DNA from 4 places in the Micromonospora sp. NPDC093277 genome. Region 4 is predicted to be linked to each of the others. Evidence: riboswitches for the same ligand, from Rfam matches in the RefSeq annotation. Region 4 holds a riboswitch; each other region holds the start of a gene.
What was found. Region 4 has a riboswitch for cyclic di-AMP ahead of ACIRG9_RS08095 (coiled-coil domain-containing protein). Riboswitches for the same ligand answer to the same signal wherever they lie in the genome.

Region 1 (7,726 bases), on a different contig from region 4:
CGGGCACCCTCGGCGAGCAGCTCGTCATCCTCGACCGGCTGGCCCAGCAGCAGCGCCAGCAGGTCGCCGGCGTGCTCGCCGTCCGCGACAAGTACAACCGGCAGAAGCAGAAGCTGGATGACCTGATCGAGACCCAGACCAAGCAGAAGGAAGAGCTGGAGGCGAAGAAGAAGCAGATCAACGCCGAGATCAAGCGGCTGACCGCGATGCTGCCGGTGTCCTCCGTGCGGCCGGCGAACTGCCCGGCGATCGACGGAGTGTTGAGCAAGGCGGCCCGGACCGCGATCACGACCGCCTGCGCCCAGGTCGGCGACCCGTACGTGTGGGGCGCGACGGGCCCGAACTCGTTCGACTGCTCCGGCCTCACCCAGTACGCCTACAAGGCGGCGGGTATCTCCCTCACCCACTTCACCGGCGCGCAGTGGAAGGAGGGCAAGGCCGTGTCCCGGGCCGATGCCCGCCCCGGTGACCTGGTCTTCTTCTACAGCGATCTGCACCATGTCGGGCTCTATCTCGGCGACGGGCTGATGGTGCACGCCCCACGGACCGGAAAGCCGGTCCAGGTGAGCCAGATCAGCTACCAGCCGGTCGCAGGCTTCCGCCGGCCCTACTGACGGCTGCTTCGCCCAGTACGAAGGCCCCCGGTCCGCGGACCGGGGGCCTTCGTCTCGTTCGGGTTACCGGGGTGCGTCTACCGCCCCTGGCTGGATCAGTACGTCGTCGAGGTTGACGTACATCACGCGGTGGCCGAACTGGATCTGCACGTACTGGTTCGCGCCGCGGACGACCGTCCGGTCATCCGCCGCCGAGCCGTCGAACGAGACGGCCCGGTAGTACTCGCCCGGCAGCACGCCGCCGACCGCGTACTTCTGGCCCGCCTTGAAGGTGTACTGCAGCGGCGAGATTGCCTGGTAGGGGATGGTTGACGGGTACGCCGCCTGCTCGGGGTAGGCGCGCCCGTACACCGGGATGGTGGCCTTGCCCGGCTTGGGGGTCACCACGAAGCCGTTCGCCCACTTCGCCGTCCGCGCCGCGGCCGGGTTGTGGAACCACGCCTTCTGGCCGAGGTACCAGATGGCCGTCCAGTCGCCCTGGACATCGGCGAGAGCGTACGTCTGACCGGCCGAGGCGCGGGCGCCGTGGTCGGAGATGTACATGGTGTTCGGCTGGCCGTTCGGCTGCAGCCCCAGGTCGTTGACCAGTGGCGCGGTCGGGCTCGGAGCGGTGCGCAGGATGACCGAGGAGGAGCCGCGCAGCGGGCAGGGCTGGATCGGCGGCAGGGGGTTCGGAACGCCCGGGGGCTGCCGGTTGCAACCGGTGAAGGCCGGCTGGTTGCTGGCGTAGTCCGGGTCGATGGTGACCAGGCCCGTGTTCGGGGTCCCGGTTCCCTTGAACGGCGCCTTCATCAGGTCGAAGTAGTGCGACCAGTCCCAGTACGGTCCCGGATCCCAGTGCATCCCGCCCACGTTCGCGGCGGTGATGCCGGGAACGTTGTCGTGGCCCAGGATGTGCTGCCGGTCCAGCGGGATCTGGAAGCGCAGCGCCAGGTGCCGGACCAGCTTGGCGGAGGTCCGGTACATCGCCTCGGTGTACCAGGTGCCGTGGCCGGCGAAGCCCTCGTGCTCGATGCCGATGGACTTGGCGTTGACGTACCAGTTGCCGGCGTGCCAGCCCACGTCCTTGGCCTTGATGTGCTGGGCGACGTAGCCGTCCACCGAACGCAGCGTGTAGTGCCAGCCCAGGTAGGTCACGTCCTGAACGAGCTGCACGCTCGGGCCGAAGTAGCCCTCGGTGTCGTGGATGATGATGTACTCGATCTTCTGCTGTGCCGGCCGGTTGCCGATGTCGTAGTTGCCGTAGTCGCCGGAACCCGGGCCGTACTTCCCGTAGGGCGCGGGGATCCACTCGCAGGCGAGGCGGACCGGGCACTCCAGGCCGTCCGGCCGCTCGGCGCGACGCAGCCCGAGCTTGTGCAGCCCGGACTGGTCCGGCGTCACCGCCGCGGCGGCGAGGGTCACCTGCTGGCCGTCGTCGGTGATCCGGCTGGCGCCCTGGCTGATCTGGTCGTACACCTCGTCGGCGAAGGCCGCCGCGGCGTCCTCGGTGTCCGCGCCGGAATACCGGGCCACCGCGCCGTACCAGGCCGCCGGGTCGCTGCCGGCGCCGGCCGGCCCACCCAGCTCCTGCTGGTACGAGGCGAGCAGCGCCGCACCGCCCCGGATGTTGGCGACGGCGTCGGTACGCAGCGTCTCCTTCGACTCGCCGGTGAGGTCGGCGGCGGCGTCGAGGGTCTGCAGCGACGCCTGCGGCAGTACGTCGCCGCTCGGCCGCGCCGCGATCGCCGGGTCGAGAACGAGCGGCCGGGACTCGTCGCCGCGCGGGTCCTCGTTCTCGTCGACGTGGGCGCTGGACGGCGTCGAGGCGACCTGGGCCGCGTCGGTCAGGTGCATCGGGCCGTAGCCGCCACTGGTGCTGGGCTGGCCCGCGTGGGTGTCCCAGCGGGACTCCAGGTAGGAGACGCCGAGCAGGACGCTCTGCGGCACGCCGTACTCCGCTGCCGCGGCGGCGTACTGCTGTTGACGGTCCGGGTTGTCGGTGGTTCCGGCGGTGAGGGGCGCCGCCGCGCTGGGGCCGCTGATCGCGAGAGCGGTGGCTGCCGCGACGGTGGCGGCCAGCAATACCCGTCTGCGCGACGTTAGGGCTGAGAGGTGCATCAAACCTCCAGTTCGGGATGGGGGTCACTGCGTCCTCACCCTCGCTCCGCGCATGCCTCCTGGTCAATACCTTTCCAGGTAACGATGTACCCCGAAAGAAACCTTCATGCCCGCGGACCGCGACCGCGAATTTGAGTACGGAGTGTCACGGCGTCGCGGGTTGCGGAATGGTAACGACGATCTCTACTCTGGTCAGTCGTCGACCGGTAGGTTCACCGCCCAGCCCGGGTGGTGGCGGTCGGACACCGCCGAGTCGCCTCCGGGCGAGCCGGGGACCCAGGTACCTGGGGTGAATCCGCACCGTGGTGCGGTAGGGCGGCTCCCTTCCCGCCCGAACCCGTCAGCTAACCCGGTAGGCGGTCAGGAAAGAAGGAGTACGGAGCCCGGTGGCACACCATGCCCCGCGGCGACCGTCGGTCCGGCCGGTCGGCCGGTCGACGGCTGCGCCGCGTACCCGCTGGTCCCGCTTAACCACCGCCCTTGCCGCCCTGGCCGGCACCGCCGTCGTACTGACCGGCGGCGCCACGGCGGCCCACGCCGACCCGTCGGTCACCGAGATCGAGCGGCAGATCGACGCCGACTGGAACAAGCTCGAACCGATCATCGAGCAGGTCAACGCCACCCGCGAGGACCTCGCCGCCAAACGCAAGCAGGCCAACGCGCTGGCCAAACAGATCGCCCCGTTGCAGGCCCAGGTCGACGAGGCCCTCGGGCAGGTCGGTGGGCTCGCCGCCGACGCGTACAAGGGCAACGGCATCTCCACGGTCAACGCGCTGCTGGGCAGCCGGTCGCCGGGCGAGATCGTCAACAGCCTCGAACTGCTCGACCGCTTCGCGCACCGCCAGCAGCAGCAGGTGCAGGCCGTGGCCGACCTGCGCGATCAGTTGGCCGCGAAGAAGAAGCCGCTGGACGACATGGTCGCCCAACTGGCTCGTACCGATGCCCAGCTCTCGGCCAGGAAGAAGCAGATCGACGCCGAGATCGTCCGGCTGGAGAAGCTGCGGCTCAAGGTGTACGGCAACGGCGGCGGCGGCCCGCTGCGCCCGGCGCCCTGCCCCGCCGGCTATCCGGGCGGCCCCGCCGGGGTCGCGGTCAAGTTCGCCTGCGCCCAGATCGGCAAGATCTATGTCTGGGGCGCCGCCGGCCCGGACCACTACGACTGCTCCGGTCTCACCATGGCAGCCTGGGCCAAGGCGGGCGTCTCGATGCCGCACAACGCCCGGCAACAGCACGACGTCACCAAGCGGGTGAGCCGCAGCGAGCTGCGCGCAGGGGACCTGGTCTTCTACTACAGCGACCTGCACCACGTCGCGATGTACGTCGGCGACGGCTGGGTGGTGCACGCCTCCCAGTCGGGCAAACCCATCACGATGAAACGCGTCGACGACGGCCAGATCAACAGCTACGGCCGCCCCGGCTGATGTGAAAGGAGGGGCCCCTTCTTAACGCCTCAGGTAGCGGAAGGGGCCCCTGTCAACACCCGTCAGCGGGTCGACCAGATGCGCCAGTTCTGCCAGGAACGGCTCGGCGTCGGGCCGCGCTGCCCCTGGTAGCGCGAACCGTAGACCGCCGAACCGTACGGGTGCTCGGCCGGCGACGAGAGCCGGAAGATGCAGAGCTGGCCGATCTTCATCCCCGGCCAGAGAGTGATCGGCAGGTTCGCCACGTTCGAGAGCTCCAACGTGACGTGCCCGGAGAAGCCCGGGTCGATGAAGCCGGCGGTCGAGTGGGTGAGCAGCCCCAGCCGGCCCAGGCTCGACTTGCCCTCCAGCCGCCCGGCGAGCTGGTCGCCGAGCGAGATCACCTCAAGCGTGGAGGCGAGCACGAACTCACCCGGGTGCAGCACGAACGGCTCGCCCTCGGGCACCTCCACCAACGAGGTCAGGTCGTCCTGCTGCACGGCCGGGTCGATGTGGGTGTAGAGATGGTTGTTGAAGACCCGGAAGAGCCGGTCGAGGCGTACATCGATGCTGGAAGGCTGCACCAGCGCGGGCTCGAAGGGCTCCAGCGCGAGCGTGCCCGCTTCGATCTCGGAGGCCAGGTCGCGGTCGGAGAGCAGCATCGGAACACCATAGCGACCGGTACGGGTGACCTGCGTGTCGGACTGCGCACTCGTACACTTGTTCGATAGAATGTCCGCATGGCTTCCTGGTCCGAATTCGCCGCCGACGAGCCCCGACTCGCCGACGAGATCCGCCTTCTCCTGCAGCAGTACGGGCCGGGCTTCGGCTACCTCGCCACGGTCCGCGCCGACGGCGGCCCCCGGGTCCACCCGGTCTCCCCGGTCATCACCGACGAGGGGCTCTACTGCTTCGTCATCGAGTCGCCCAAGCGCCGCGACCTCGAACGCGACGGCCGCTACGCGCTGCACTCGTTCCCGCCCGAGGAGCGCGACGACGAGGCCTACGTCGCCGGCCGGGCCGAGCCCGTGACCGAGCCGGCCACCGTGGCCCGGGTGGCCGCCCTCGGCCGGGCCGCCCCGCAGGTCGACTGGCGGCTGTTCGAGTTCACCGTCGACGTGGCGATGCTGACCCGGCGTGACCAGGCGGCCCAGCTCGGCGCGGGCCGGCCGCAGGTGCGGGTCTGGCTCGACCCGCGAGCGACCGGCCCGACGCGGCGCTCCGACGTCGCGCCGCCCGAGGCCCGGCGCGGCCGCCACGGCTTCGACACCCGCCGCCCGGCCGCCTGAGCCCCGCGACAGCGCGGTGCCGGCCCCGTCGTCGAACGGGACCGGCACCGTTCGCCGTGCTGCGGTTGCTACGCCGCGCGGTAGGCCTCCCACGCGGTCAGCATTCGGCTGGCCTGCCCGGGGGTGAACTCGGACATGCACGAGTCGTAGGTGTAGTCCATGAAGTTGTGGATCGGGTCCGCGCCGGGAGCGGTGCAGGTGTCCCGCCCGGTCGGGCACTGGTAGGCAGGGGAGGCCTCAGCCGGGGTGTCGCTGACCTGGTCGCCCTGGCCGGTGCAGCCGCCCTGGAAGGTGTGGTAGAGGTTCAGCCAGTGGCCGATCTCGTGGGTGCCCGTGTCGCCCTGGTTGTAGTTGGTGGCGGTGCCACCCGGCAGCGACTCGCTCAGCGCGACCACGCCGTCCATCTTGTCCAGTGTCTTCTTCGGGAAGGTCGCCCAGCCGAGCAGGTTGTCGCTCAGCTCGCCCAGGTACATGTTCAGGGTGTTCTTGCCGCCCTCCCGCAGCGTGGTCTTCATGGACCGCTCGGCCGAGGAGCCCGAGACGATCGGGTACCAGGACGGGTTGGTGACCCGGTTGATCTTCTGGAGCTGGAACGCGAAGGCGGTCGCGGCGCCGCCGGTGCCCCCGCTGTAGGCCTGGTTCAGCACGCTGATCTGCTGATTGATCATCGAGTCGGGAATGTTGCCGCCAGCCCGCGTGCTGTCCCGCTGGATGACGTGGACGACGACCGGGATGGTCACGGTCGCCAGGGGCGCGGCTGCGGCGTCGACGCGGAGCCTGGACCGCTCGGCCAGGGCGGCGTCGAGATCCGCCTCCCGCTCCCGCACCTGCGAGGCGGTCAACTCGTTCGGGTCGTGCTTGGCGTGCGCTCCGGCCTTCACCCGGGCGTCCGGGTGGACGTCGGCCGGCTCGACGCAGCCGCCCGCCGGGGCGGCGGAGAAGGCCGAAGCGGCCGGGACGACACCCACCGCGGCGGTGCTGAGCAGCAGCGCGAGGGTCGTCGACGCGACACCGGCGGTACGCCGGGTCAGCAGGTTGGGACGGAGTCCCATGGGCCCACCTCTTTCTGGCGGCGCGACAGGGGGTGTGTCACGCCGTGGTTGAGAACGTGGAGCCGACGTTACAGTCCATCGATAAATTTGAAAACGCTCATATGTTGCGACAGTGAAACTTCTTGCCCGATCGACGGATCGCTATGGTTCCAAGATCGCGTCGAGGTGATCTCGCGGGGGGTGGGAGGCGCGCCGGGGGTACCTGGGTGCACGACGGCGGTGACCTCAGGTACAGTGGTGCCGCCTGCGGGTGTAGTTCAATGGCAGAACATCAGCTTCCCAAGCTGACAGTGCGGGTTCGATTCCCGTCACCCGCTCCAACTCGCGAAAGCCCTGGTCCGGACGAGAGTCCCAACCAGGGCTTTCGCGTTGTCAGCGGAGCTGAAACAGGCCGTGGGCCATCAGCGGGCCATTACTCGCTCTTGGGCCAGATGAGGCCCTGGTCGGTCCAGGTGACACCCTTGTTGCGGCAGAGGCAGAACGGGTGGCCGACGGGGTCGGTGTAGACGCGCCAGCCGTAGCCGTTGGGGCCGACGGAATCCTGCTGTAGCGTCGCGCCGAGGGCCAGGACGCGGCTCTGTTCGGCCTCGATGTCGTCAACTTCGAAGTCGAGATGGAACTGCTTGGGATGCTCGCTGTCGGGCCACTGCGGGGCGCGGTAGTCCTCCACCCGGATGAAGGCCAGCTCGATCTCGCCAAACCGGATACCGGCCCAGTTGCCGTGACTGCCCTCCTTGACCGGGCGACCCGTCACCTCTGAATAGAAGGCTGCCAGCTCCATCGTGTCCGGGCAGTCGATGATGAAATCGGTGAGTCGCAGCATCCGGCGATCTTGCCACGAGATCAAATAAGCCTTGAGACAGGCCCTAGCTGGCCTCGGCAGCCGGCCCGCCACCCTCGGCGGCCCGCCTCGGATTGCGCTTGCCCGGCTTGCGCCGGGCCGCCTTCACCGCCTTGTCGATCGCATGTTTCCTGGCCGGGCCTCAATCGTTTGCCACCGCCAGGGCGGTCAGGTCCGCCTTGGGCGGATGCGGTGCCCGACGCGCTGGCGGGCGTCGGCGAGCAGCAGATCCACGGCCGCGACCACGGCCTGCCAGGCGTCGCCGGCACCGGGGTCGCGGCGTTTGGCGAGTTGCTCGAAGGCGACGAGGCGCTGCCGGATCGACTCCAGGTGCAGATCGAACACCGAGGGCCGGCTCCAGTGCAGGTAACGAGGTGTCACCTGGAGCCAGAGCTGTCCGGTGGCCCGGTAGCGGGTGCCGCCGAGCGAG
Region 2 (7,726 bases), on a different contig from region 4:
GGGTGCGACGCAGGTAACCACCGGCTTCCAGGTCGGCGACGATCGCCTGGGCGGCCCGCTCGGTCACCCCCACCTCGTCGGCCACGTCCCGCAGCCGGGCGGTCGGGTTGCGCGCGATGGCCAGCAGCACGTGCCCGTGGTTGGTGAGGAAGGTCCAGTTACGGCCGCTCCCGTTCTCGCTCGCTGTCGTCGCCATGATGGTCATGGTATGACCCCGCTCGGGGCGTTCCGGCTCCTGCCCCGACCCCCCTCCGGTTGCCGTCAGGTCAAGCGCCCGCAAACACATGAAATCTGTATCACGTAAATCTTGACGTATCTTCGCTGAGGGTGTGACGTTGGTTCTTGCGGCCGTCTCCGCCGCCGACCGGGTCGACCAGGTCGTATCGCGCGAGGACGAGGTGACTGCCATGACGCCGAACACACCCGAACAGGCGCTCGCCGAGCTGTACGCCGGCAACGCCCGCTTCGTCACCGGTGTGCCTCGCCATCCGAACCAGGACGCCGGTCACCGGGCCGCCGTCGCCGACGGCCAGCACCCCTTCGCGGTGATCGTCGGCTGCTCCGACTCCCGCCTCGCCGCCGAGATCATCTTCGACCGCGGCCTCGGTGACCTCTTCGTGGTGCGGACCGCCGGCCACACCGTCGGACCCGAGGTGCTCGGCAGCGTCGAGTACGCGATCACCGTGCTCGGCGTACCGCTGGTCGTGGTGCTCGGCCACGACTCCTGCGGGGCGGTGCAGGCCGCCCGCGACGCGGTCACCACCGGTACCTCACCGGCCGGGCACCTCGGTGCGGTGGTCGAGGCCGTCGTGCCCAGCCTGCGCCAGGCCGCCCGCCAGGGCATCGAGGACGTGGACGGGATCGTCGACATCCACATCGCGCAGACCCTGGAGGCGCTGCTGGCCCGGTCCGCCGTGATCGCCGAACTGGTGGCCGCCGGCCGGTGCGGGGTGGTCGGCATGTCGTACCGGCTCAGCGCGGGCGAGGTGCGGACGGTGGCCGAGGTGCCGCCAGGCACCCCGACCACCGTGGGGACGCTCCAGGGCCCAGCCGGGAGCGACCAGGGCACGCCCTAGAGCAGCGACATGTGGACGTGGTCGGTGTGGTTGGAGGGCCCGCTGTAGGACTTCCAACCGGTCGCCGGGAACCAGATCTGCCGGTTCCAGATCACGTAGTAGATGCCCAGCCGGTCGGCGTTGCGGATGAGGAAGGCGGCGACGTTGTTGCCGTACATCCGGGTGTCGTTGTTGTGCCAGGGCGCGAAGCCGCTGTTCTGCAACGACCAGTCGCAGGCCCGACCCTTCGGGTGCTCCCACGGCCCGCCGGAGCGGTAGCAGCCGGCGAAGCGGGTGAAGCCGGCTCGCCGGACCTCCTTGTAGGCGTGCAGGGTGCGCGGCGTGATGCAGCCCGAGGTGGTGGGATCGTTCTCGCTGCACGACTCGGACTTCCAGTCACCGTCGGCGGTGCGACCGGGCCCGATCCGGGCGACCGGCGAGGTGGCCGAGACCAGACCGCCGGTGAATCCCCGCCCGCCGACCAGCGCCAACGCCTTCTCCGCCGCGACCTTCTCCCGCGCCATCGCGTTCTTCTGCTTCTCCTGCTCGCGTACCTCGGCCTCGACCGCGAGCTTGGCCTGCTCCGCCCGGGTCTTCGCCGCGTTGACCGCCGCGAGCCGCTGCGCGTGGACCATGTTCAGCTCGTCCAGGGCGGCGGCGCGCTGGACGAACGAGTCGGGCGTGTTGCTCTCCAGCAACATGGCCATCACGCCGAGCCGGCCGGTGCGGTACGACTGTGCGGCGATCTGGCTGACCTGCGGGCGCAGCGCGTCGAGTTCGGCCTGCGCGGCGCGTACCTCGCCGGCCAGCTGGCGTTGGCGCTGCTGCGACTTGTCGAGCTTCGCCTTGGCCTGCAGGTACGCGCGGTTCGTGGCGTTGAGGACGTCCGTGATGAGCGGAGGATCGTCGTCCTCCTCGTGCCCCGACGGGGTGGGGTTGGTGGGCGCCGCCATGGCCGGGGTCGGCCCGGCGACGACGGCGAACGCGGCGAGTACGGCCACCACGGGTGTCAACCAGCGGCGCAGGGGTGCCGTCACAGTGTTCCCTTCCGTAGACCGCCGACCGGGTTAGCTGCCGGGTTCGGGGCGGAAGTGGCCCCTACCGCTGGTCGCGGATTCACCCCTCGTACCTGGTTCCCCGGCTCGCCGTCGAGCGATTGGGCGGCGGCACCGCAGGCGCCGTAGCGCGCCTTCGGCGGTGACCGGCAGCGAGGTTACCTGAGAGTCCCCACGGCGATCTACGTCCGGAAGCCGACTAATAGTGCGATTTCGTCGTTGCCCTGCGTGACCGCCGTCGCCTTTGGAACCGACGGTCACGCTACGGAGTTTCACCATGCGACCTCCGTGCTCCCCTGCGGCCCGCGCCGCCGCGCGGCCGCCCCGCCGAGCGCCTCCAGAGCATTGTCCCGTTCCGCCGGTGGCCGAGCGGCGGGGGGCACCGGCGGCTCGCCGTCCGACCCGGCGCGCCGCCCGGCGGCGGTGACCACCGCGGCCAGCCCGGTGGTCAGCGGTACGGCGGCGACCAGGCCGAGCGTGGCCACGATGCTGCGGACGATCTCCTGGGCCAGGAACTCGCTGGTCAGGATCTGACTCAGCGGGCGGGAGTCGGCGACGAGCAGGAGCAGCAGCGGCAGCGACGCGCCCGCGTACGCCAGCACGATCGTGTTGACCGTGGAGGCGATGTGGGCGCGACCCACCCGGGTGGCCGCCCGGTAGAGCTGGATCCGGGACAGCCCCGGATTCGCGTACGCCAGCTCGGTGACCGTGGCGGCCTGGGTGACGGTGACGTCGTCCAGCACGCCGAGCGAGCCGATGATGATGCCGGCCAGGAGCAGCCCGTGCAGGTCGACGTCGTTCTGGAACATCAACAGGGTGGTGGCGTCCTCACTGCCGAACCCGGTCAGATGGGTGGCCGCGGTGGCCAGCGCGCCGAGGACGCCGGTCAGTACCAGGCTGCCCAGGGTGCCGAGCACCGCCACCGAGGTCTGCGCGGTGATCCCGTGGGTCAGGTAGAGCACCACGAACATGATCAGCGCGGACCCGACGATCGCCACCAGCAGCGGCGGCTGGCCGGCGCTGATCCCGGGCAGGATGAAACCGAGCAGGACGGCGAAGCTCGCCACCAGGCCGCCCAGTGCGGCCAGCCCGCGCCAGCGGCCGAACGCGACGATGGCGACGGCGAACAGCGCGGCGAGCCAGGCCAGTGGCGCGCCGCGCTGGTGTTCGGCGATCTGGTAGCTCTTCGCCGCCGGGTCGGCCGGGTCCGTCAGCTCGACCAGCACGACCGCGTCACCCACCTCGACCCGGGGCGCGCCGGGTCCGGCCGGGACGGGCACCTCGACCTGTCGCCCGGCGTCCGGGCCCTGCTCGGCGGTGACGGTGACGGTCCCGCAGGGGCCGGTGGATCCGCCCGGGGCGCCCTCCGGCGTCTCCGGCGCCGGTGGGCAGGGCTCGGTCACCACCCGGGTCACCGTGCCGTGGTAGCGGGGCACGTCCGGGCCGCCCGCCGGCTCCCGGCCGGTGTCCCGTGGCCAGAGCACGAGCGCGGCGACCACGGTGATCACGAAGAGCGGCACCACCGTCGCGACGAGGATCCGTCGTACGCCCGGCGGGGCGGACGGCGCGGGACGGGTGTGGTCGGCGCCCATGACGAGACTCCCAACGATTCACGGCGGCAAGCGTGTCGCCGGGCCGGTCGGGTCCACCGGCCGGCGGAGGCGCGCCGGGGCGGCGCCAGCGGGTTGTCGCCGGGAATGGTAGCCAGTCCGCCCCGGGGCTACCGGCTCAGCCGCGCTTCATGAGCCGGCCGACGGCGGCCATCATCTCGGTGGCCATCTCGTCGGCGCGACCCTCGGCGGCACCCTCCCGCATGCAGTGCCGGGCGTGCCCGTCGAGCAGGCCGAGGCCGACCTTGTCCAGGGCGGCCTGGATGGCGGAGATCTGGGTCAGCACGTCGATGCAGTAGCGGTCGTCCTCGACCATCTTCTCGATGCCGCGAACCTGGCCCTCGATGCGGCGGAGCCGCGCGAGCAGCTGGTCCTTGCTGGCGGTGTAGCCCCGGGTCGGGGTCGTCGGTGCGGTCATGAAGTCGAGGATAGCTTACCCCTCCGGGGTATGTTATGTTCCTTCCCGTGGCCGATACCCCCACGGGGTAGCGGTAACGAGTCAAGTGGCAGACGTCTCGCTTCCAATTACCCCTAGGGGGTATAAGGTCGGAGGCGGTGGGAAAGGAGATTAGCCATGGTCACCAACACGTACCAGGTGCAGGGCATGACCTGCGGGCACTGCGTCAACTCGGTCAGCACCGAGGTGGGCGCGATCCCGGGCGTCAGCGACGTCCAGGTCGACCTGGCTTCCGGCCAGGTCACCGTCACCAGTGAGAGCCAGTTGGACACGGACACCGTCCGCGCCGCCGTGGACGAGGCCGGATACGACCTCGTCGGGGCGTGACGGGTCCGCCGGACCCGAAGGAACCGAGGTAACACCATGAACACGGCGACGAAGCTGAGCGGCTTCACCCTCGGCCTCGCGGCGGTGTTCGGCACGGCGTACGGGGTCGGCCAGCTGACCGGCCCCGTCACCCCGGCCGCCGAGACCCGCCACGACAACACCGAAACCGGCCACACCGGCGGCGGCAACGAAGCCGGCCACACCGGCGCCGACCACACGGCCGGCGCCACCGACCACCTGCCCGGCGGGCTGCTCGTCTCCGACCGCGGCTACACCCTGCAACCGGTGACCGCCCCCGCCGGCGAGTTCGCCTTCCGGATCACCGGGCCCGACGGTCAGCCGGTCACCCGCTACGACGTGGCGCACGACAAGCGCATGCACCTGATCGTCGCCCGCCGCGACCTCTCCGGCTTCCGGCACGTCCACCCGGAGCTGGCCACCGACGGCACCTGGCGGGTCGCCTCGCCGCTCGCCGGCCCCGGCGTCTGGCGGGCGTTCGCCGACTTCACCCCGACCGGCGGCGAGCCCCTCACGCTCGGGGTCGACGTCACCGTCCCCGGCGAGCTGGTCGAGCGCCCACTGCCCACGCCCGTCACCAGCACCACCGTCGACGGCTACACCGTCATCCTGAGCGGGGCCCCGCAGCCCGGCCGCACCAGCCAGCTCACCCTGACCATCAGCCGGGACGGGAAACCGGTCACCGACCTGCAGCCCTACCTCGGGGCGTACGGGCACCTGGTGGCGCTGCGACAGGGCGACCTGGCGTACCTGCACGTGCACCCGGAGGGCGCGCCCGGCGACGGGCGGACCCCGGCCGGGCCGGCGGTCAGCTTCGCCGCCGAGGTGCCCACGGCCGGGACGTACCGCCTGTTCCTGGACTTCCGGCACGGCGACGCGGTGCACACCGCGGAGTTCACCGTCTTGGCCGGCGACCAGGCCGCTCCGGCGCCGCAGGCGCCGGCCACCACCGCACCGACCCCGGACGCCGGGCACGGCGTCCCCGGTCACGGGCACAATTGACCGGAGGTGCCGCGATGACATCGACCGCCAAAAGCCCGCGCACGGGCTCCGCGCCCCTGCCGGTCGCGCCGAACCTGATCGAACTCGCGATCGGCGGCATGACCTGCGCCTCCTGCGCCGCCCGGATCGAGAAGAAGCTCAACCGGATGGACGGCGTCGAGGCAACGGTCAACTACGCCACCGAGAAGGCCACCGTCCGGTACGCCGACGAGGTCACCCCGGACGACCTGATCGCCACCGTGGAGAAGACCGGCTACACGGCCGCCGTGCCGCCACCGCCCGCGCAGGCCGCCGCCGAGGCGACCGCCGAGCCGCTGGACGAGCTGCGCGGGCTGCGTACCCGGCTGTGGGTGTCGGTGGCGCTGGCCGTGCCGGTGATCCTGCTGGCCATGGTGCCGGCCTGGCAGTTCGACTACTGGCAGTGGCTGTCGCTGACCCTGGCCGCCCCGGTGGTCGTCTACGGCGGGCTGCCGTTCCACCGGGCCGCCTGGATCAACCTGCGGCACGGCGCGGCGACGATGGACACCCTGGTGTCGCTCGGCACCCTCGCCGCGTTCGGCTGGTCGCTCTGGGCGCTCTTCCTCGGCGACGCCGGGATGCCCGGGATGACCCACCCGTTCCGCTTCGACATCACCCGCACCGACGGCGCGGGCAACATCTACCTGGAGGCGGCGGCCGGCGTCACCGTCTTCATCCTGGCCGGCCGCTACTTCGAGGCCCGTGCCAAGCGCACCGCGGGCGCCGCCCTGCGAGCCCTGCTCGAACTCGGCGCCAAGGACGTCGCGGTGCTGCGCGGCGACCAGGAGACCCGGATCCCGGTGGACCAGCTCGTCGTCGGGGACCGGTTCGTGGTCCGCCCCGGGGAGAAGGTCGCCACCGACGGCGTGGTCGAGGACGGCACCTCGGCGGTCGACGCCAGCATGCTCACCGGCGAGTCGGTGCCGGTCGAGGTCGGCCCCGGCGACACCGTGGTCGGCGCGACCGTCAACGCCGGCGGCCGGCTGGTGGTCCGGGCCACCCGGATCGGTGGCGACACCCAGCTCGCCCAGATGGCGAAGCTGGTGGAACAGGCGCAGACCGGCAAGGCAGCCGTGCAGCGGCTCGCCGACCGGATCTCCGGGGTCTTCGTGCCGATCGTGATCGCGCTGGCCGCCGGCACGCTGGGCTGGTGGCTCGGCACCGGGGCCGGTACGACCGCGGCCTTCACCGCGGCGGTGGCCGTGCTGATCATCGCCTGCCCGTGCGCCCTCGGGCTGGCCACGCCGACCGCGCTGCTGGTCGGCACCGGGCGGGGCGCCCAGCTCGGCATCCTGATCAAGGGGCCGGAGGTGCTGGAGTCCACCCGCCAGGTCGACACCGTGGTGCTGGACAAGACCGGCACGGTGACCACCGGACGGATGACCCTGGTCGACGTGCTCCCCGCCGCCGGTCAGGACGCCGACGAGCTGCTGCGGCTGGCCGGCGCGCTGGAGGCCGCCTCCGAGCACCCGATCGCCCGGGCGGTCGCCGACGGCGCGGCGCAGGCCGGCCCGGTGCCGGCGGTCACCGGTTTCGCCAACGTCGAAGGGCTCGGCGTGACCGGCTCGGTCGACGGCCGGGACGTGGTGGTCGGGCGGCTTCGGCTGCTGCGGGAGCGGGGCCTCGACGTACCCGAGGAGGTCGTGCGGGCCGCGACCGAGGCGGAGGCCGCCGGCCGGACGGCGATCCTCGCCGGCTGGGACGGGCGGGCCCGGGGCGTGCTCGCGGTGGCCGACGCGGTGAAGCCGACCAGCCGGGCCGCCATCGCGGGACTGCGCGAGCTGGGGCTCACCCCGGTGCTGCTCACCGGCGACAACGCCACGGTCGCCCGGGCGGTGGCCGCCGAGGTCGGCATCGACCAGGTGATCGCCGAGGTGCTGCCGGCCGACAAGGTCGACGCGGTACGCCGGCTCCAGGACGGGGGGCGGACGGTTGCCATGGTCGGCGACGGGATCAACGACGCCGCCGCACTGGCCCAGGCCGACCTGGGACTGGCCATGGGCACCGGCACCGACGTGGCGATCGAGGCCTCCGACCTGACCCTCGTCCGGGGCGACCTGATGGCGTCCGTGGACGCCATCCGGCTCTCCCGGCGGACGCTGCGCATCATCAAGAGCAACCTGTTCTGGGCCTTCGCCTACAACGTGGCTGCCCTGCCGCTGGCCGCCGCCGGCCTGCTCAACC
Region 3 (7,726 bases), on a different contig from region 4:
CGCAGGCCTCCCTGGACGTTCTCGTCTCCGACCTGACCGGCCAGGTCATCGACGTCCGCCGGCCCCCCGGCGAGCAGGTGGCCCCGGTGGCGCCCGGCGACCAGGTGGTCGCGGTGCCCGCGCAGCCGGGCGCGGACCTCGGCACCAGACGCGGCGAGCAGTTGCCCACCGGCGTCGACGCCTGACCGGACGACCAGCGGAACGGAACGGTAACAATGCGTGGTGACCTGGTCCGCAAGCTGCTCGCTCGGGTGCTGACCACCGGGCTGGCGGTGCTGGCGTTCCTCGTGGTGGCGCTCACCGGGGCGACCGGTTGGGGGCTGGCGATCGCGGTCGCCGCCCTGGCCGCCGCCGCGTGGGAACGCCGGGTGCGACCCACCGCCGACGGCGTCGCCGAGTCGGTGCTCGTGGCCGCCGGGATCCTGGTCGGGTACGCCCGCCGGCTCGACGCCGGCTTCGACCCGGCGCTGGCCGCCACCGCGCTGGTGTTGCTCGGCCTGGTGCTGCTGGTGGGGCCGCTGCGCGACGCCGGCGCCCTGGAGATCCGCGCGGCCAACCTTCCGGTCCGCTCGTGGGCCCCGCTGGTCGCCGGCCGGCTCGGTGACGCGCTGCTGGTGCTGCTCGCCCTGGTGGCGGTGGCCGCCGGCCTCGCCCTGCCCGGCTGGGTGGCGCTGGCCGCCACCCTGCTGGTCGGCGCGGGCTGCGGCGCGGTCGGGCTCGACCTGGCGCGGCGGCGGTTCCGGCCGCCGGCCGGGGGCGGCCCGGTGGGCCGGGCGCTACGCCGGCACCAGCCCGAGTTCGTGCTCTACTTCTCCGCCCCGCCCGGGTCGGAGTACCAGGTCACCATGTGGCTGCCGTACCTGGAACGGATCGGCCGGCCGTTCCTGGTCCTGCTGCGCGAGCCGGAGTTCCTGCCCGCCGTCGCCGCCGCGACCCGCGCACCGGTGGTCTTCTGCCCGACGCTGCAGGCCATGGACGAGGCGCTGGTCCCCAGCCTGCGGGCGGCGTTCTACGTCAACCACGGCGCGAAGAACAGTCACTGCATCCGCTTCGCGCACCTCACCCACGTGCAGCTGCACCACGGCGACAGCGACAAGGCGCCGAGCGCCAACCCGGTCTCGGCGATCTTCGACAAGATCTTCGTGGCCGGCCAGGCGGCGATCGACCGGTACGCCCGGGCCGGCGTGGAGATCCCCGCCGAGAAGTTCGTGGTGGTCGGCCGGCCCCAGGTGGAGGCGATCGAGGTACGCCGGGAGCCGACCACCGGCCTGGCGCAGCCGACCGTGCTCTACACCCCCACCTGGACGGGGCACCACGCCGACGCAAACTACTGCTCGCTGCCGGTGGCCGAGACGATGCTCCGCCGGCTACTGGACCGGGGTGCCACGGTGATCCTTCGGCACCACCCGTACACCGCGCAGAACCCGGCCTCGGCGCGGCAGCTGGCCCGGCTCACCGAGCTGCTCGCCGCGGACAAGGCGACGACCGGCCGGACCCACCTGTGGGGCGCGGCGGCCACCCGGGAGCTGACTTTGACCGATTGCGTCAACCGCGCCGACGCGCTGGTCTCGGACGTCTCCGGGGTCATCTCCGACTGGCTCTACTCGGGCAAGCCTTATGCCGTCACCGACATGGGCGCTGACGGCGAGGACTTCGTCGGGCGGTTCCCCCTCGCCGGCTCGGGTTACGTGCTGCGCCGGGATATGTCCAACGTGGACGGGGTGCTGACCGAGCTGCTCGACACCGACCCGAAGGCGGCGGCTCGCTGGGCCACCCGCACCCGCTACCTGGGCGACTTCCCCGCCGAGGCGTACGCCGAGGCGTTCCTTGACGCCGCCCGCCGGCAGCTCGAACCGGGCTGGACCCCGCTGGCCCCGCGCGGCGCCGGAGCGGCCGCGCCGGACGGCTCGCCGTTCTCTCCCACCGCCTGAGCCACTCTCACCTCCTGACCGCCCCGCCACCCCCGGCGGGGCGGTCTTGCGTGTGCGGAAGATCACCCGCTATCCAATCACCATTGTAAATATTCAACATCATCATCATACTTGCTCGCGGGCAGCCCACCGGCGAGACGTCGCCGGCCCCTCCCGGCGACGCGGTCCGCCGCACGCCGCCACTCTTCGTCCACAGGAGCACGTATGCCAACCTTCCTTCGTCGACTCGCGCTCTGGCTCGGCGCGCTCGCGCTCGCCGTGATGGCCGCACTGACCGGTCCGACCGCCGCCCAGGCGGCAGCGCCGGCCTGGCCCACGCTGGGCAACGGCTCGACCGGCGCCAACGTCACCACCGCCCAGTACCTGCTCCGCCACCGCGGCTACAGCCTCACGGTCGACGGCCAGTACGGCCCCGGCACCACCTCGGTGGCGAAGTCCTTCCAGTCGGCCAACGGCCTCGGCGCCGACGGCGTCATCGGGCCACAGACCTGGGGCAAGCTGGTGGTCACCCTGAACGCCGGCGCCAACAACGACGCGGTCCGCGCGCTGCAGACCTCACTCAACAAGTACGGCTACGGCCTGTCCGTGGACGGTGCCTGGGGTCCGGCCACAACCTCGGCGGTGCAGTCGTTCCAGTCGCGCAACGGGCTCGCCGTCGACGGCATCGTCGGGCCGGCGACCTGGCAGTACCTGGTCGGCGGCAGCGGCGGCGGCACCGGCAACTATCGCCTGATCATCGGCAAGTCGGTGCTGCCTCGCAGCGAGTACGACGACCCGCACCACGACTACCCGGCGATCGACCTGCCCACCGTGACCGGCACGACCGCGTACGCGATCACCTCCGGCACGGTCGGGCACGTGGGCGGCAACTGCGGTCTCGGCATCGGCATCACCGCCGACGACGGCGCCTACTACCTCTACTGCCACCTGAATTCGCGCTCGGTCGGCGCCGGTGCCCGGGTCAGCGCCGGCCAGGTCCTCGGCTACACCGGGGCCACCGGCAACGTGACCGGCCCGCACCTGCACCTGGAGGTCAGGGTCAACGGCGCCAACCGCTGCCCGCAGAACATGCTGCTGGCCCTCTACGACGGCGTCACACCACCCGCCCCATCCGCCCTGCCCGCCACCGGCTGCACGTACTGACGGCAACCCTCGGCCGTGATGTCGTCGCCCCGTCCGCGGGACGACGACATCACGGCCCGTCGGGCGTCGCGTACGGCGCGAGCAGGTCGAGGACGACGGCGGGGTCCTCGACGTGCGCGCTGTGGCCGAGCCCCGACAGGGTCACCACCGGCACGCCCAGTTCCTTGAGCTGCGCGTCGGTCACCATCGGGTCCTGCTCACCCCGGGCCAGCAGCACCGGCACGTCGGTCGCGGCGAGCAGGGCGGGCAGCCGCGGCTCCCCCACCGCGAACGCGGCCGGATCCATGGCCAGCCGCCAACGGCCGTCCTCGCGGCGCAGCCCGGCGTCCACCACCGGATGGTCGGGGGCGAAGAGCCCCGCCAGTCCGGCGACCCGCAGATAGCGGCGGGCCGCCTCGTCCCGGCTGGAGAACCAGGTCACCGGCCGCTCGGCCAGCTCGCGGGCCTTGTCGAGCTCGGCCGGGGACCAGGCGACCTTGATGCCGAGCCCGATCACCGCGTCGATCGGCAGCCGCCGCATCCGCGCGGCGAGCGCCAGCGCCACCACCCCGCCGAGCGAGTGCCCGAGCACGACCAGCCGGTCGTCGGCGCCGAGCCGGTCGGCGACCGGGCCGAGCCCCGTCACCAACCGGTCCGCCAGGGCCTCGAAGGAGTACGCCGGCAGCGGCGGCGACCAGCCGTGGCCGGCCAGGTCGGGGGCCAGCCAGCGCCCCGCCCACCGGTGTTCCAGCAGCGGCGCCCAGGGCAGCCACACCTCGCCGGTGGCGCCCAGTCCGTGCAGCAGCAGTAGATGGCGGCTACCCGTCTCGTCGGCCATACGGCGAAGTGTCGCATCGGACCGGCCACCCACGCGAGACACCGCGCATACGAGGTCGGGCACCGGCTCACATGAGCCGGTGCCCGACAGGGGGGAGGGATGCGATCAGGACGAGTAGCCGCGGGTGGCGGCCCAGTTCGCCAGGTCGATGGTGCTGATCCAGTACTCGGGCAGCGCCGGGTTCGCCGAGTCGGCGATCCGGGCGATCCGGCCGTCGTCCTTGTAGCCGACCACCGCGATGTAGTGACCGCCGGGGAACGAGTGCCAGCCGCCGTTGGTGTCGGTGGCGGAGCCGGCGATGTTGACCACCACGCCACGGCCGTCGGTGACCGCGTTGACCAGGTCCGCCTGGAGCTGGTCCATCTGGGCCGGGGTCGCGGCCTGACCGGGGATCATGTGGGTCCGGTACGGGCTGCCCTTGACCATCTTGTTCAGCCCGCGGGTGGTGTCCTCGGCCGAGTTGGTGCCGTTCATGCCGGCGTTCAGCGGCACGGCCATCGCGTCCTGGGTGGTCTCGACGCCGCTCGCGCTCAGCGCGTTGCGCACCGCGGCCGGGCCACAGTTCCAGTAGGCGGTCTGCGCCTGGTAGTCGTAGTCGAGGACCTTGGTCACCGGCGCCTTCGGCTTCGGCTTGGCCGTACGGGTCACGTCCGGGTCCGCCTTGGCCTTGCTCGGCGACGCCGACGCGCTCGGCGAGCCGGACGGTGACGCGCTCGGCGAGTCGGACGGCGACGGGGCGGCGAGGCGCGCCTCGCTGCGGCTGGCGACCTCGCCGAGGCGGGGGGCCAGCTCGGCGACGGCGGCGGTGTGCTCCTGGGGGGCGGGCGCCGCGTCGGCGCTGGCCAGCGCGGCGCTGGCGCCGCCGGCGAGCACGAGGGCCGCGGCCGAGCCGGCGACGATCTGGTACGGGCGCTCGGTCGCGAGGCGCCGCAGCTGTCGCTTCAGGTGGTGCTTCACGTGTGTTCCTCCACGAGGGCCTGAGCGGCGCACGCCGGCCCGACGCGCGGACAGGGTCACGCGCGTTGCCGGGCGGGGTGGCCACGGGAAAGGGAGCGCCCGGTGAACCGGGCTGCGGGAGCGGGTTGCCGGAAGCTCGGTCGCCGGTCAGGCGAGCGAGGGCACCGCGGCGCCGTGGAGGCGGGGGGAAGATCGGGGGGAGGTTGGCACGAGGATGTGACTCCTTCCGTGGCCGCCTACCGGGTTAGCTGACGGATTCGGGCGGGAAGAACGCCCTACCGCGGGCCGCAGCTCGCGGATTCACCCCGGTGTTGCACTGGGTCCCCGGTTCGTGAAAGATCACGATTAAGCGGGTCGGCGCGGCGTCGCCACCTGCGATCGGTAACCGCACCGGACGCGCCGACACTACCGGTGGGTTCTCCTCCTGCCAACCACTCCGACCTGCTTAAACATCGGAATTACCGGCGCCGACCGGAACAGCCCGCAACTGACGTAACTCAATGGGACAAGCAGTTATCGCGGAACTGTCAGGCAAGAATCGGACACCGGGTGGACGATCAACCTGGAATTGCGGGAGTCGATCGCCCACACTGATCCGGATGACCGTTTCCGGGCAGCCAGTGACGCGGCTCACCGAAGTTGGTAACGATTCATCCGACCCGTGCCGGACGAAAGCGCGCGCTACGGCCGGCCGGCACCGCAGCGCGGGCCGTCGCCACCGCCTCGGTACGGCGTATCGGGGCCGCGCCGGTGTGCAGCGCCTCGGCGGCGGCGAACGCCTCCACGGCCAGGGCGCGGGCCGACTCGGCGGCCAGCGCGGCGTCGCGCCAGGCCCGCTGCTCCCCCTCGGCGGCAGCCCGCCAGCCGGCCCGCCGGCGGTCGCGTACCACCCGGGCCAGAACGATCTCCTGCTCGGCCGGGTGCCGGCGCGGATCCCACCCGTTGCGATGGGCCAGCACGTCAGCGAGTTGGCGGGCCGACAGGTCGCCGTGCCAGTGCGCCGCCATCGCGGCATGGTGCAGCCACCGTTCCCGGGCCGCGTACTCGGCCGGCGTGCGGAGGGTACGCGGCTCAGGCAGCACGGCGGCACCGGCGAGCCGCCGGGCGCTCGTCTCGGCCGCGTCGTACGCCCGCCAGGCCCGGTCGGCCGCCGCCTGGGCGGTCAGCCACCGCTCGCGGCGCCGGCGAGCGGTCTGCGCGGCCCCGGCGGCTGCCACCGCCACCTCGTCGGCGTACCGGCGCAGGTCGGCGCGGCGGGCCGCCTCCTCAGCCGCCGGATCAGGCGCAACATCCGCCGGAACGTCCCGCTCGGGCCGGGCGACCAGCGCGGCCAGCAGGCCCAGGGCGAACACGAGCAGGCCCGACCAGATGGCGGCGGCCTCGGGAACCTTGCTGAGGAAGTGGTGGAGAACGGTCTGCTGCATGGTCGGCACCTCACGGAAACGACGTGACGAGGAGGTCCGCACTGGCCCGCGGGCGGGGCGCGACCGGGTACGGGCGCCGCCGCGCCGCCGTCGGGCGGATGCGGGGTGAGGTTCGGTCGGACGGCGAGGCGGGCCGCGGCCCGCGGCTCGTCAGCTGACGGGCGGGGCCCGGGAGCCGACGGTCGCCGGGACCAGCCCGACCAGGACGCGCTGCCGGTCGCCCGGCACGGCCACGACCGCCCGACGCGACGCCGCCGGGTCGGCCACACCGACCGGGCCGACCGGCCCCTCGCCACTGCCGGCCCGCTCGACGCTGCCGGCCCGCTCGACGGCACCAGCCTGATCGGTGCTGCCGGCCCAACCGACGGCACGCGCCCGATTGATGGTGCCGGCCCGATCAGTGGTGCCAGCCGGGTCGGCGACGCCGGGCCGGTCGGCGATGGCTGCTCCCGGCCCGCTCCGGGCCGCGAAGACGGCGGCGCCGACCCGCAGGGTCAGGCTCTCGGCAGGGCTCGCAGCGAACCGGGGGGCCGCCTGCGCGGTCGCGGCCGGGCCGAGGGGCAACGCGGTGGCACCGAGCGAGCAGGCAACCAACACAGCCAGGCTGGCCAGCATGCGGGCCATCCAGCGCGCCACCCACCACAGGGGACAGGTGAGCGCGATCGGAAGCACGGCCCCAACCTACCGCCGATACCGCCGCACCGCACCGCCGCCGGGCGTGTCGCACCGGCCCGGATCCGGGCACTGAGCAGGGTGGACGGCCACCGTGCGAAGCGCCGGGGCACGATGCGCGCGGCTCAGCCCGGGTCGCGCTGCGTGGCGTACTCGACCGAACGGGGCCGCGGGACGCGGACCGTGTCCGGCCCGGCGGAGGTGGCCGGCGGGCGGGGCCGGCGGGACGGACCCAGCCGGCGCATCATCGGCGTCTCCACCCAGCGATGCAGGGCGGCGGCGAGCGGCAGGTTGGCCAGCAGGAAGCCGACCACCGCGAGCGGCCCCCACCAGCCGCGCAGCCCCACATGCCAGTACCCGGTGAGGCGCAGCACGGTCTGCATCAACAGGACGTGCACCAGGTAGAAGGCGAACGAGACCTCGCCAAGCCAGACCATCGGGCGGGACCGCCACGGGGTAGGCCGGCCGCGCACGTCGGCGTCCGCCGCCGCGGTGATGACCAGCAGGTACGCCACCGCGAGCAAGGCCGCCCAGAGTTCCGCCCGGATCCAGTACGCGGCGACCAGCCAGGTGGCGACGAACATCAGGCTGGCCACCCCGAGCCCCGGCCCCCGCCAGCGTCCCCGGCGCATCAGCTCGGCCGCGGCCACGCCCATCCAGAACTCCAGCGACCGCATCACCGGGAAGACCTGGGTGAACCACCACCGGTTCTCCTCGGGCACCAGGAGCTGGCCGGGCCAGAGGGCGACGATCAGCAGCGGCGCGGCTACCACCACCGCCCA
Region 4 (7,726 bases):
GGGCGACCGGTCCACCCGCACTCGGACCGCCGTGCGGTGGGCTCGACGGGCTGGGCCGTCCAGTGCAGGTTGACCGGCGCGGCAAGGACGCGCGCGATCGCCCACTCGACGTGCGAGCACACGGCGAGCGGGGTCGAGTGGACGTATACGACGCCACGCGTTGGCACGGTGACCTCCCGGAGAGCGAGGTGCGTCTTCCCCTACGACCTCGTCCACCTTCGGTGGCACCTGCAACACATGATGACCGGTGTGACGGATGGTACGCCAGCGAATCGGAAAATTCGCCGCTACCGGCCGTCGGGAAATACCCGGGTGGCTGACCCCGTTGACCCCCGTGACGGCGCGACGACCAGCCAGGCGTCGAGGTCGTGTACAGTTCTCTGGGCGGTTCTGTGCCGCCGCACAATCTTCGCGGGCCGACACCCACGCCGGGTGTCACCCGCACCAGCCCCCGGACGTTTCAGTCCTCCCGTACGTCTGCAAGGAGTACTTCCGTGGCGAGCAACACCTCTAAGACCGCGCGCGCGTCAGTCCGGGCCGGCCAGGCTGGCCAGGGTGGCGCCCTCAGCGTGCTGGGCGAGTTCAAGTACCTGATCCCGCTCAACGGCGGCAAGCACGCCTACGTGCGCAACCTGACCAACGGCAAGACCGAGCGCCTGCGCACCGACTCCGAGGCCTTCGTCGAGGAGATCCGGACGCTGGCCGCCGCCGGCCACGCCGCCAAGGTCCGCGCCGAGATCAACGGCCTCGCGGCCGCCTACCCGGAGCACGGCTGGGACGCCACCGAGAAGCGTCTCGTCGAGGCCGGTGTCTTCGAGGGCTGAGTCCCGCACCGCGTCACCCCGAACCGCCCGCCGGATCACCGGCGGGCGGTTCGTCGTCTCCAAGACTCAGCTGATCCACTCCGTGTCGCGTAAGCGGCGATATCCGCCCGCCGACGTGACCACCACATCCCGCTCATGGAGTTGATCAAGGCCCGGTCGGGGCGGGGCGGGCCGGACGGCGTTCGACAGCGGCGTCATATGCGGGAATCTTTCACCTCGGCCGTCGGCGTGCTGTGATTGACGGATAGCCGGATCGTCACCGCCGGGTTACCCGGCGCACGGACAGAGGCCGCGGGGGAGGTGGACCGATGCCGACGGAGCTGGAGGTACGGCTTCCCGACGGCGTACGCCTGCACGTGGTGGCGTCCGGGCCGGTCGACGCCGACGTCACGGCGGTCCTGCTGCACGGCTGGACGCTGGACGGGCGTAGCTGGCACCGCCAGCTCGCCGGGCTGCGGGCCCGGTTCGCCGACCGGGTGCGGGTGGTGACGTACGACGCCCGCGGGCACGGCCGGTCCAGCTGCATGGACCTGCGTACGGCCACCCTGACCCAGCTCGGCGACGACCTCGCCGCGATGCTGGACGAGCTCGTCCCGCGCGGCAGGGTCGTGCTGGTCGGGCACTCGATGGGCGGGATGACCGTGATGGAGTATGCCCACCGCCACCCCGCGCACTTCGCCGCCCGGATCGCCGGGCTGGTATTCGTGTCGACCACCGCCGAGGGGCACACCCACACCAGCTACGGGCTCTCGCCCCGGATCGCCCGGTTGATCCGGCTCGCCGAGACCACCGGCGCCGGGGTGCTGGCCCGCTGCGGATCGTGGTGTCCGCCGCACCCGCTGCTCCGCGCCCTACGCCCGAGCATCCGCTGGCTGCTCTTCGGCGACCGTTGCGACCCGGCCGACCTCCGGCTGGTCACCTCGGCGGTGGCGCACGCCTCACTCCGTTCGATCGGCGGATTCCGCGCATCGATCGGTGCCCAGCACCGGCTGGACACCCTGGCCGCGCTCGGTCACCTGCCTTCCGCCGCGCTGGTCGGCGACCGGGACCGGCTCACCCCACCGCCGTGCGCGAGGTCGATCGCGGCAGCGCTGCCCACCACCGAGCTGACCGTCTGCCCGGGTGCCGGCCACATGCTGATGATGGAGCGCCCGGACGAGGTGGACCAGGCCCTCGCCGCGGTGCTCCACCGGGTTCTCACCGAGCCCACCGACCGGCTGGTCGGGCCGGACCACCCGCTGGTCCGGGCGGTGAGCGGACCCACCGACCCGGGCGGGCTGGTCGGGCCGGCCCCTCCGGTAACGCTGAACGAAACAGCCGGCAGAGGGGTGGAAACACCCGGATAACGGGCAACCGGCACCGGCGGTGTGAGTGCACCCTCATGGCCGCAGGCCACGGCCTCGACGGCGGCCCGTACCCTCATTCAGCCCGCCGTGCCCGCCGCATGATCACAGGAGCCCCCGACTTGAGCGACAAAACCACCCTGGAACGGGAGATCGCCGTCGAACAGCGACATCTCGACCGGGTGTACGCCCGGCTGGCGGAGCTGCGCCGGTCGGCCGCCGAGGCCGAGCGGGAGGGCTACCGGCTGGCCCGGGTCGGCAACTTCGGCGCGCTGGTGGAGCGGGACGCGATGGTGTTCCACGCCGCGCAGCGGCGGCACGTGCTGGACGCCGAACACGAGGGGCTGGTCTTCGGCCGGCTGGACCTGTGTACCGGCCAGGTGCTGCACGTGGGCCGGCTCGGCGTACGCGGGGAGAACGCCGAGACGCTGGTGGTCGACTGGCGGGCGCCCGCCGCCGCGGCGTTCTACCGGGCCACCCCGGCCGACCCGATGGGTGTGGTACGCCGGCGCACCATCCAGTCGTCGGCGGAGCGGGTCACCCGGATCGAGGACGACCTGCTGGACCCGGAGGCTGCGCCGCCGGAGCTCGCGGTGGTCGGCGACGGCGCACTGCTGGCCACGCTGTCCCGCGCGACCGGACGGGGCATGCGGGACATCGTCGCCACCATCCAGCGGGAGCAGGACGAGGCGATCCGCTCCCCCGGCTCGGGGGTCACGATCGTCTCCGGCGGCCCGGGCACCGGCAAGACCGCGGTGGCGCTGCACCGGGCCGCGTACCTGCTCTACTCCGACCGGGCCCGGTACGCCGGCGGCGGCATCCTGGTGGTCGGCCCGTCCGGCGTGTTCGTCGAGTACATCGCCTCGGTGCTGCCCTCGCTCGGCGAGGAGACCGCCACCCTGCACTCGCTCGGCTCGCTCTTTCCGGGCATGTCGGCTACCCGTACCGACCCGCCGGAGGTGGCGGCGGTGAAGGGGTCGCTGCGGATGCGCCGGGTGCTGGAGCGCGCCGTCCGGGACGCGGTGCCGGACTCCCCCACCGAGCTACGCCTGCTCTACCGGGGCGAGCTGCTCCGGCTGGACCGGGCCGAGCTGGACGCGGTCCGGGACCGCGCGCTGTCCCGCGGCGCGCGCCGCAACGAGGTACGCCGGGTCGGCTTCGACGCCGTCCTCGCCGCCCTGTACGCGCAGGCCCGCAGGCTGCGGATCGGCGGGTTGCCGGAGCAGCCCGCGTTCGAGGACGAGATCATCGACCGGCCGGAGTTCCGGGAGTTCCTCAAGGCCTGGTGGCCCCGGTTGCACCCGCGGCACGTGCTCGGCTGGCTGGCCCGCCCCGAACGGCTGCGCCGGTACGCGGGCGGCGTGCTCGCGGCCGGCGAGATCCGGCTGCTGACCGAGGCGTACCGGACGCTGGACGCGGAGGGGCTGACCATCGCCGACATCGCGCTGCTGGACGAGCTGGACGCGCTGCTCGGCAAGCCGGTGCAGCGGGCGCGGCCGAAGCGCGACCCGTTCCAGCTCGCCGGGGGCGTCCGCGAGCTGAGCACGTTCGCCGACCGGCAGCGGGCGGCCCGGGCCGCCGCCCGGGAACGGCCGGAGGACTACCGCGACTACGCCCACGTGGTGGTCGACGAGGCACAGGACGTCTCGCCCATGCAGTGGCGGATGATCGGCCGGCGCGGCCGGCTGGCCTCCTGGACGGTGGTGGGCGACCCGGCGCAGACCGCCTGGACCGGCGACCCGGAGGAGCTGACCCGGGCCCGGGATCAGGCACTGGGTCGGCGGCGCCGGCAGCGGTACGAGCTGACCACCAACTACCGCAACTCGGCCGAGATCTTCGCGGTGGCGGCGACGGAGATCCGCCGGCGCTACCCGGACCTGGCGCTGCCGACTGCGGTGCGCTCCACCGGGGTACCCCCGATCGAGCGGACCGTGCCCGCCGCGGAACTGCCCGCCGCGACCGTCGCGGCGGCCGACGCGCTGCTGGCCGAGGTCGAGGGCACGGTCGGCGTGATCACGCCGGTGCCGCGCCGGGACGAGGTCGCCGGCTGGCTGGGCGACCTGGGCGGCGGCCGGCTCCAGGTGGTGACCAGCCTCCAGGCCAAGGGCATGGAGTACGACGGGGTGGTGCTGGTGGCGCCGAGCGAGATCCGGGCCGATCCCGGGTCGGGCGTGCGGACGCTCTACGTGGCGCTGTCCCGGGCCACCCAGCGCCTCACCACCCTCGACCCGGTGGACTGACCACAGCCCGCGTTCGCGGCGGGCGCCTGAGCTGGCCCACCCCCCTCAGCCTTCACTTGCATACATAGCGATGTGAGCATAGATTGGGCCCGGGCGGGGCGCGGGACGAAAGGGTGTGGGCGTGGGCGCAGGTCATGACCACAGCGGCGCGGTCACCAACGCCGCACACCGCCACCAGGGTCGACTCTGGGCCGCGTTCGGGCTGCTCACCGCCCTTATGCTGGTCGAGGCGGTGGCCGCGTTCGCCACCGGCTCGCTGGCCCTGCTCTCGGACGCCGGGCACATGTTCACCGACGTGCTCGGCATCGGCATGGCGCTCGCCGCGATCACCGCCACCCGGCGAGCCAACACCGATCCGCAGCGCACCTTCGGGCTCTACCGGCTGGAGGTCCTGGCCGCGCTCGCCAACGCGGTCCTGCTCGGCGCGGTCGCCGCCTACGTGCTCGTCGAGGCGGTACGCCGGTTCGGCGAGCCGCCGGAGGTGCTCGCCGGGCCGATGCTGGCCGTGGCGTCGCTCGGCCTGCTCGCCAACATCGCCGCGTTCGCGCTGCTGCGGGCCGGCGCGCAGGAGAGCATCAACCTGCGCGGGGCCTACCTGGAGGTGCTCGGCGACCTGCTGGGCTCGCTCGGGGTGATCGCCGCCGCGCTGGTCATCACGTTCACCGACTGGTGGTGGGCCGACCCGCTGGTCGCCGTCGCGATCGGGCTGTTCATCCTGCCGCGGACCTGGCGGCTCGGCCGGGCCGCGGTCCGCATCCTGGTGCAGGCCGCCCCGGAGCACCTCCAGGTGACCGCCGTGCGCGACCGGCTGGCCGCGGTGCCCGGCGTCGCCGAGGTCCACGACCTGCACGTCTGGACCCTCACCTCCGGGATGGACGTGGCGTCGGCGCACCTGACCACGGCCCCGGACGCCGAGGTCGGCGAGGTGCTGGCCGCCGCCCGGGCCGCCCTGCACGGCGACTTCCGGATCGATCACGCCACGTTGCAGATCGAGCCCGGGGCGTCGGCCGGAGAGTGTGGACCAGTCGAGTGGTAATTAGGGCAAACTTAAATCCAAGTGGCTATTGTGCATTCATGCCGGCTTTCATCCGATTCCTAACCCTCGACTGGAGGGGCCCGGCCGGTAGGCTCGGTCGCGGCCCCCACCGGCGGCGCAGCGCGTCGCCGACGGCGGCTGTCGCCTAATCGCCGCAGCTCGGCGAGCCGGGGAACCATCTTCCTGGGGTGCATCCGCGTCAGCGGTAGGGATCTTCCGTCCCGAACCCGTCAGCTAACCCGGTCGGCGTTGACGGAAGGACACCTGGAATGCCACCTGCACGACGGACGGTCACCCGGTTGGCGGCCCTGCTCGTCGGGGCTCTCGCCCTCGGCCTCGCGACCGCACCGGTCCACCCCGCCTCGGCCGCCCCGACCGGCCTGCTCGCCGCCGCGCCCGGCGACGACGAGGGCGGCACCGCGGAGCTACGCGCCCAACTCGACGCGGCCGGCAAGGGCTGGCTGGACGCTCGGGCGGCGCTGAACCAGTCGGTGAAACGGCAGCAGCAGCTCACCGCCGAACTGAAGACGATCAACGCGGAGCTGGCCGTACGCGACGCCAAGGTCGGCGAGATCGCCGGGTTCGCGTACCGGGCCGGGCGGCTCGGCACCGCCGCGGCGCTGCTCGACAGCAGCAGCCCACAGGGCTTCATGGACCGCGCCGCCACACTGCAACAGGTCGCCGCGCACGAGGACCGGGTGCTGCGCGACCTGATCGACACCCGGGACCAGGCCACCCGTACCCAGACGGCGCTGAACGGTGAGATCCTGGAGCAGCGCCGGCAGGTCACGGTGATGGCCAAGCGCAAGGAACAGGCGGAACACGCGCTGGAGGTGGCCAACAAGAAGGCCGCCGCGACCACCACCGCCAGCGGCGGCAGCGTGCAGGGCACGTCCCGCGCCAACGCCACGCCGGCCCCGCGCAACGCCGACGGCTCCTGGCCCGCGGAGTCGTGCAGCGTCAACGACCCGACCCCGGCCGACGGCTGCATCACGCCGCGCATGCTGCACGCGCTACAGCAGGCCAAGGCGGCCGGGTTCACCCGGTACGTCTCCTGCTACCGGCCCAGTGGCTCCGGCGAGCACCCCAAGGGCCGGGCCTGCGACTTCGCCGCACAGAAAGACGGCTTCGGCGGGGTGGCCAGCGGCGGCGACAAGACGTACGGCAACAACCTGGCGGCGTACTTCATCCGCAACGCCGACCCGCTCGCCGTGCTCTACGTGATCTGGTTCAAGCAGATCTGGCTGCCCAGCAGCGGGTGGAAGGCGTACAGCGGCGGCAACGGCGATCCGTCCAGCGACCACACAAACCACGTACACCTCTCGGTCTACTGAGCCGCTAGGTGGCCCGCCGCCGGGCGGGCCACCTACGCCCACCGACGTACGCCGGATGTCGCTGCGCGCCCCACGACACCGGGCCGGCGACGGCCGAGCATCGGGGGCATGAGCCGACTCTCTCCCCCCGGACGCAAGGCCCTGCTCACCCTGCACCTGGTCACCTCGCTCGGCTGGCTCGGCGCCGACCTGGTGCTGCTCGCCCTGGGCGTGGCCGGACTACGCGGGGCCGACCCCGAGGTGGTCTACCCGGCCGCGGGCCTGCTGGTCACCTGGCTCTTCGCCCCGCTGAGCGTGCTGGTCTGGCTGATCGGGCTGGCCAGCGCGCTGCTCACCCCATGGGGCCTGCTGCGTTGGCGCTGGGTGCTGGTGAAGTTCGCGATCACCACGGCGATGCTGGGGTTGGTGTTCCTGCTGCTCGCCCCGACGGTGCGCCGGCTCGGCGAACTGGGGGCGGACCTCGCCACCCGGGACCGGCTGGACCTGATCATCCCTCCGACGGTGTCCAGCACCCTGTTGATCATCATGACCGTGCTGTCCACCTACAAGCCGTGGGGCCGGCTGCGCCCACCCGCCCAGGCAGCCCGGCCCTGAGTCAGCCCGCCTGCCCCTCCAGGGTGGCGCCGAGCCGGCTGGCGAGGCCGAGATGGGCCGCCCGGGCCTGCCGGAAGGCGTACCCGAACAGCGGTGCCGGGGCGGAGAGGGTGATCTCGACGTCGATGCGCACCACGCCACCTGGCTCGTCCCGGAGCCGGGTGTGGTTACGGACCGTAGTGGCGGGCTGCTGGCGAGCCACCGTCACCACCTCGTCCTCGGTGGCGACCAGCACGTCCGCCTGGTAGGTGACCGGGAAGTGCAGCGGCCCCAGTTCCAGCCGGTCGGTGATCGCGTAGCTGGCCAGCGCGCCGGGCCGGGGCGGCAGTTGGCGGACCCGGACGATCAGCGGATG

Region 1: it holds a riboswitch for cyclic di-AMP, as region 4 does, so the genes downstream of both, ACIRG9_RS10330 (NlpC/P60 family protein) here and ACIRG9_RS08095 (coiled-coil domain-containing protein) in region 4, are expected to answer to the same signal.
Region 2: it holds a riboswitch for cyclic di-AMP, as region 4 does, so the genes downstream of both, ACIRG9_RS12390 (coiled-coil domain-containing protein) here and ACIRG9_RS08095 (coiled-coil domain-containing protein) in region 4, are expected to answer to the same signal.
Region 3: it holds a riboswitch for cyclic di-AMP, as region 4 does, so the genes downstream of both, ACIRG9_RS18995 (C39 family peptidase) here and ACIRG9_RS08095 (coiled-coil domain-containing protein) in region 4, are expected to answer to the same signal.

Annotation. Positions count from the first base shown of each region.
Region 1 covers NZ_JBIWJO010000004.1:22,951-30,676, forward strand. The annotation lists gene ACIRG9_RS10320 (NlpC/P60 family protein) at 1-614, shown strand, start outside; gene ACIRG9_RS10325 (N-acetylmuramoyl-L-alanine amidase) at 678-2,714, opposite strand; cyclic di-AMP (ydaO/yuaA leader) riboswitch at 2,951-3,088, shown strand; gene ACIRG9_RS10330 (NlpC/P60 family protein) at 3,101-4,135, shown strand; gene dcd (dCTP deaminase) at 4,198-4,776, opposite strand; gene ACIRG9_RS10340 (pyridoxamine 5'-phosphate oxidase family protein) at 4,855-5,403, shown strand; gene ACIRG9_RS10345 (zinc metalloprotease) at 5,472-6,455, opposite strand; tRNA gene ACIRG9_RS10350 (tRNA-Gly) at 6,702-6,775, shown strand; gene ACIRG9_RS10355 (VOC family protein) at 6,868-7,278, opposite strand; gene ACIRG9_RS10360 (hypothetical protein) at 7,465-7,726, opposite strand, start outside.
Region 2 covers NZ_JBIWJO010000004.1:452,544-460,269, forward strand. The annotation lists gene ACIRG9_RS12380 (helix-turn-helix transcriptional regulator) at 1-205, opposite strand, end outside; gene ACIRG9_RS12385 (carbonic anhydrase) at 408-1,076, shown strand; gene ACIRG9_RS12390 (coiled-coil domain-containing protein) at 1,073-2,092, opposite strand; cyclic di-AMP (ydaO/yuaA leader) riboswitch at 2,095-2,228, opposite strand; gene ACIRG9_RS12395 (YibE/F family protein) at 2,383-3,702, opposite strand; gene ACIRG9_RS12400 (metal-sensitive transcriptional regulator) at 3,839-4,138, opposite strand; gene ACIRG9_RS12405 (heavy-metal-associated domain-containing protein) at 4,295-4,504, shown strand; gene ACIRG9_RS12410 (hypothetical protein) at 4,541-5,524, shown strand; gene ACIRG9_RS12415 (heavy metal translocating P-type ATPase) at 5,539-7,726, shown strand, end outside.
Region 3 covers NZ_JBIWJO010000008.1:38,881-46,606, reverse strand. The annotation lists gene ACIRG9_RS19015 (SDR family NAD(P)-dependent oxidoreductase) at 1-185, shown strand, start outside; gene ACIRG9_RS19010 (CDP-glycerol glycerophosphotransferase family protein) at 216-1,931, shown strand; gene ACIRG9_RS19005 (peptidoglycan-binding protein) at 2,136-3,074, shown strand; gene ACIRG9_RS19000 (alpha/beta fold hydrolase) at 3,124-3,891, opposite strand; gene ACIRG9_RS18995 (C39 family peptidase) at 3,997-4,848, opposite strand; cyclic di-AMP (ydaO/yuaA leader) riboswitch at 5,067-5,210, opposite strand; gene ACIRG9_RS18990 (hypothetical protein) at 5,499-6,272, opposite strand; gene ACIRG9_RS18985 (hypothetical protein) at 6,423-6,944, opposite strand; gene ACIRG9_RS18980 (acyltransferase family protein) at 7,070-7,726, opposite strand, start outside.
Region 4 covers NZ_JBIWJO010000003.1:27,013-34,738, reverse strand. The annotation lists gene ACIRG9_RS08120 (DUF3145 domain-containing protein) at 1-167, opposite strand, end outside; gene ACIRG9_RS08115 (hypothetical protein) at 495-824, shown strand; partial or broken gene ACIRG9_RS08110 (alpha/beta fold hydrolase) at 1,133-2,044, shown strand; gene ACIRG9_RS08105 (HelD family protein) at 2,290-4,407, shown strand; gene ACIRG9_RS08100 (cation diffusion facilitator family transporter) at 4,529-5,443, shown strand; cyclic di-AMP (ydaO/yuaA leader) riboswitch at 5,576-5,707, shown strand; gene ACIRG9_RS08095 (coiled-coil domain-containing protein) at 5,713-6,777, shown strand; gene ACIRG9_RS08090 (hypothetical protein) at 6,886-7,371, shown strand; gene ACIRG9_RS08085 (SRPBCC family protein) at 7,373-7,726, opposite strand, start outside.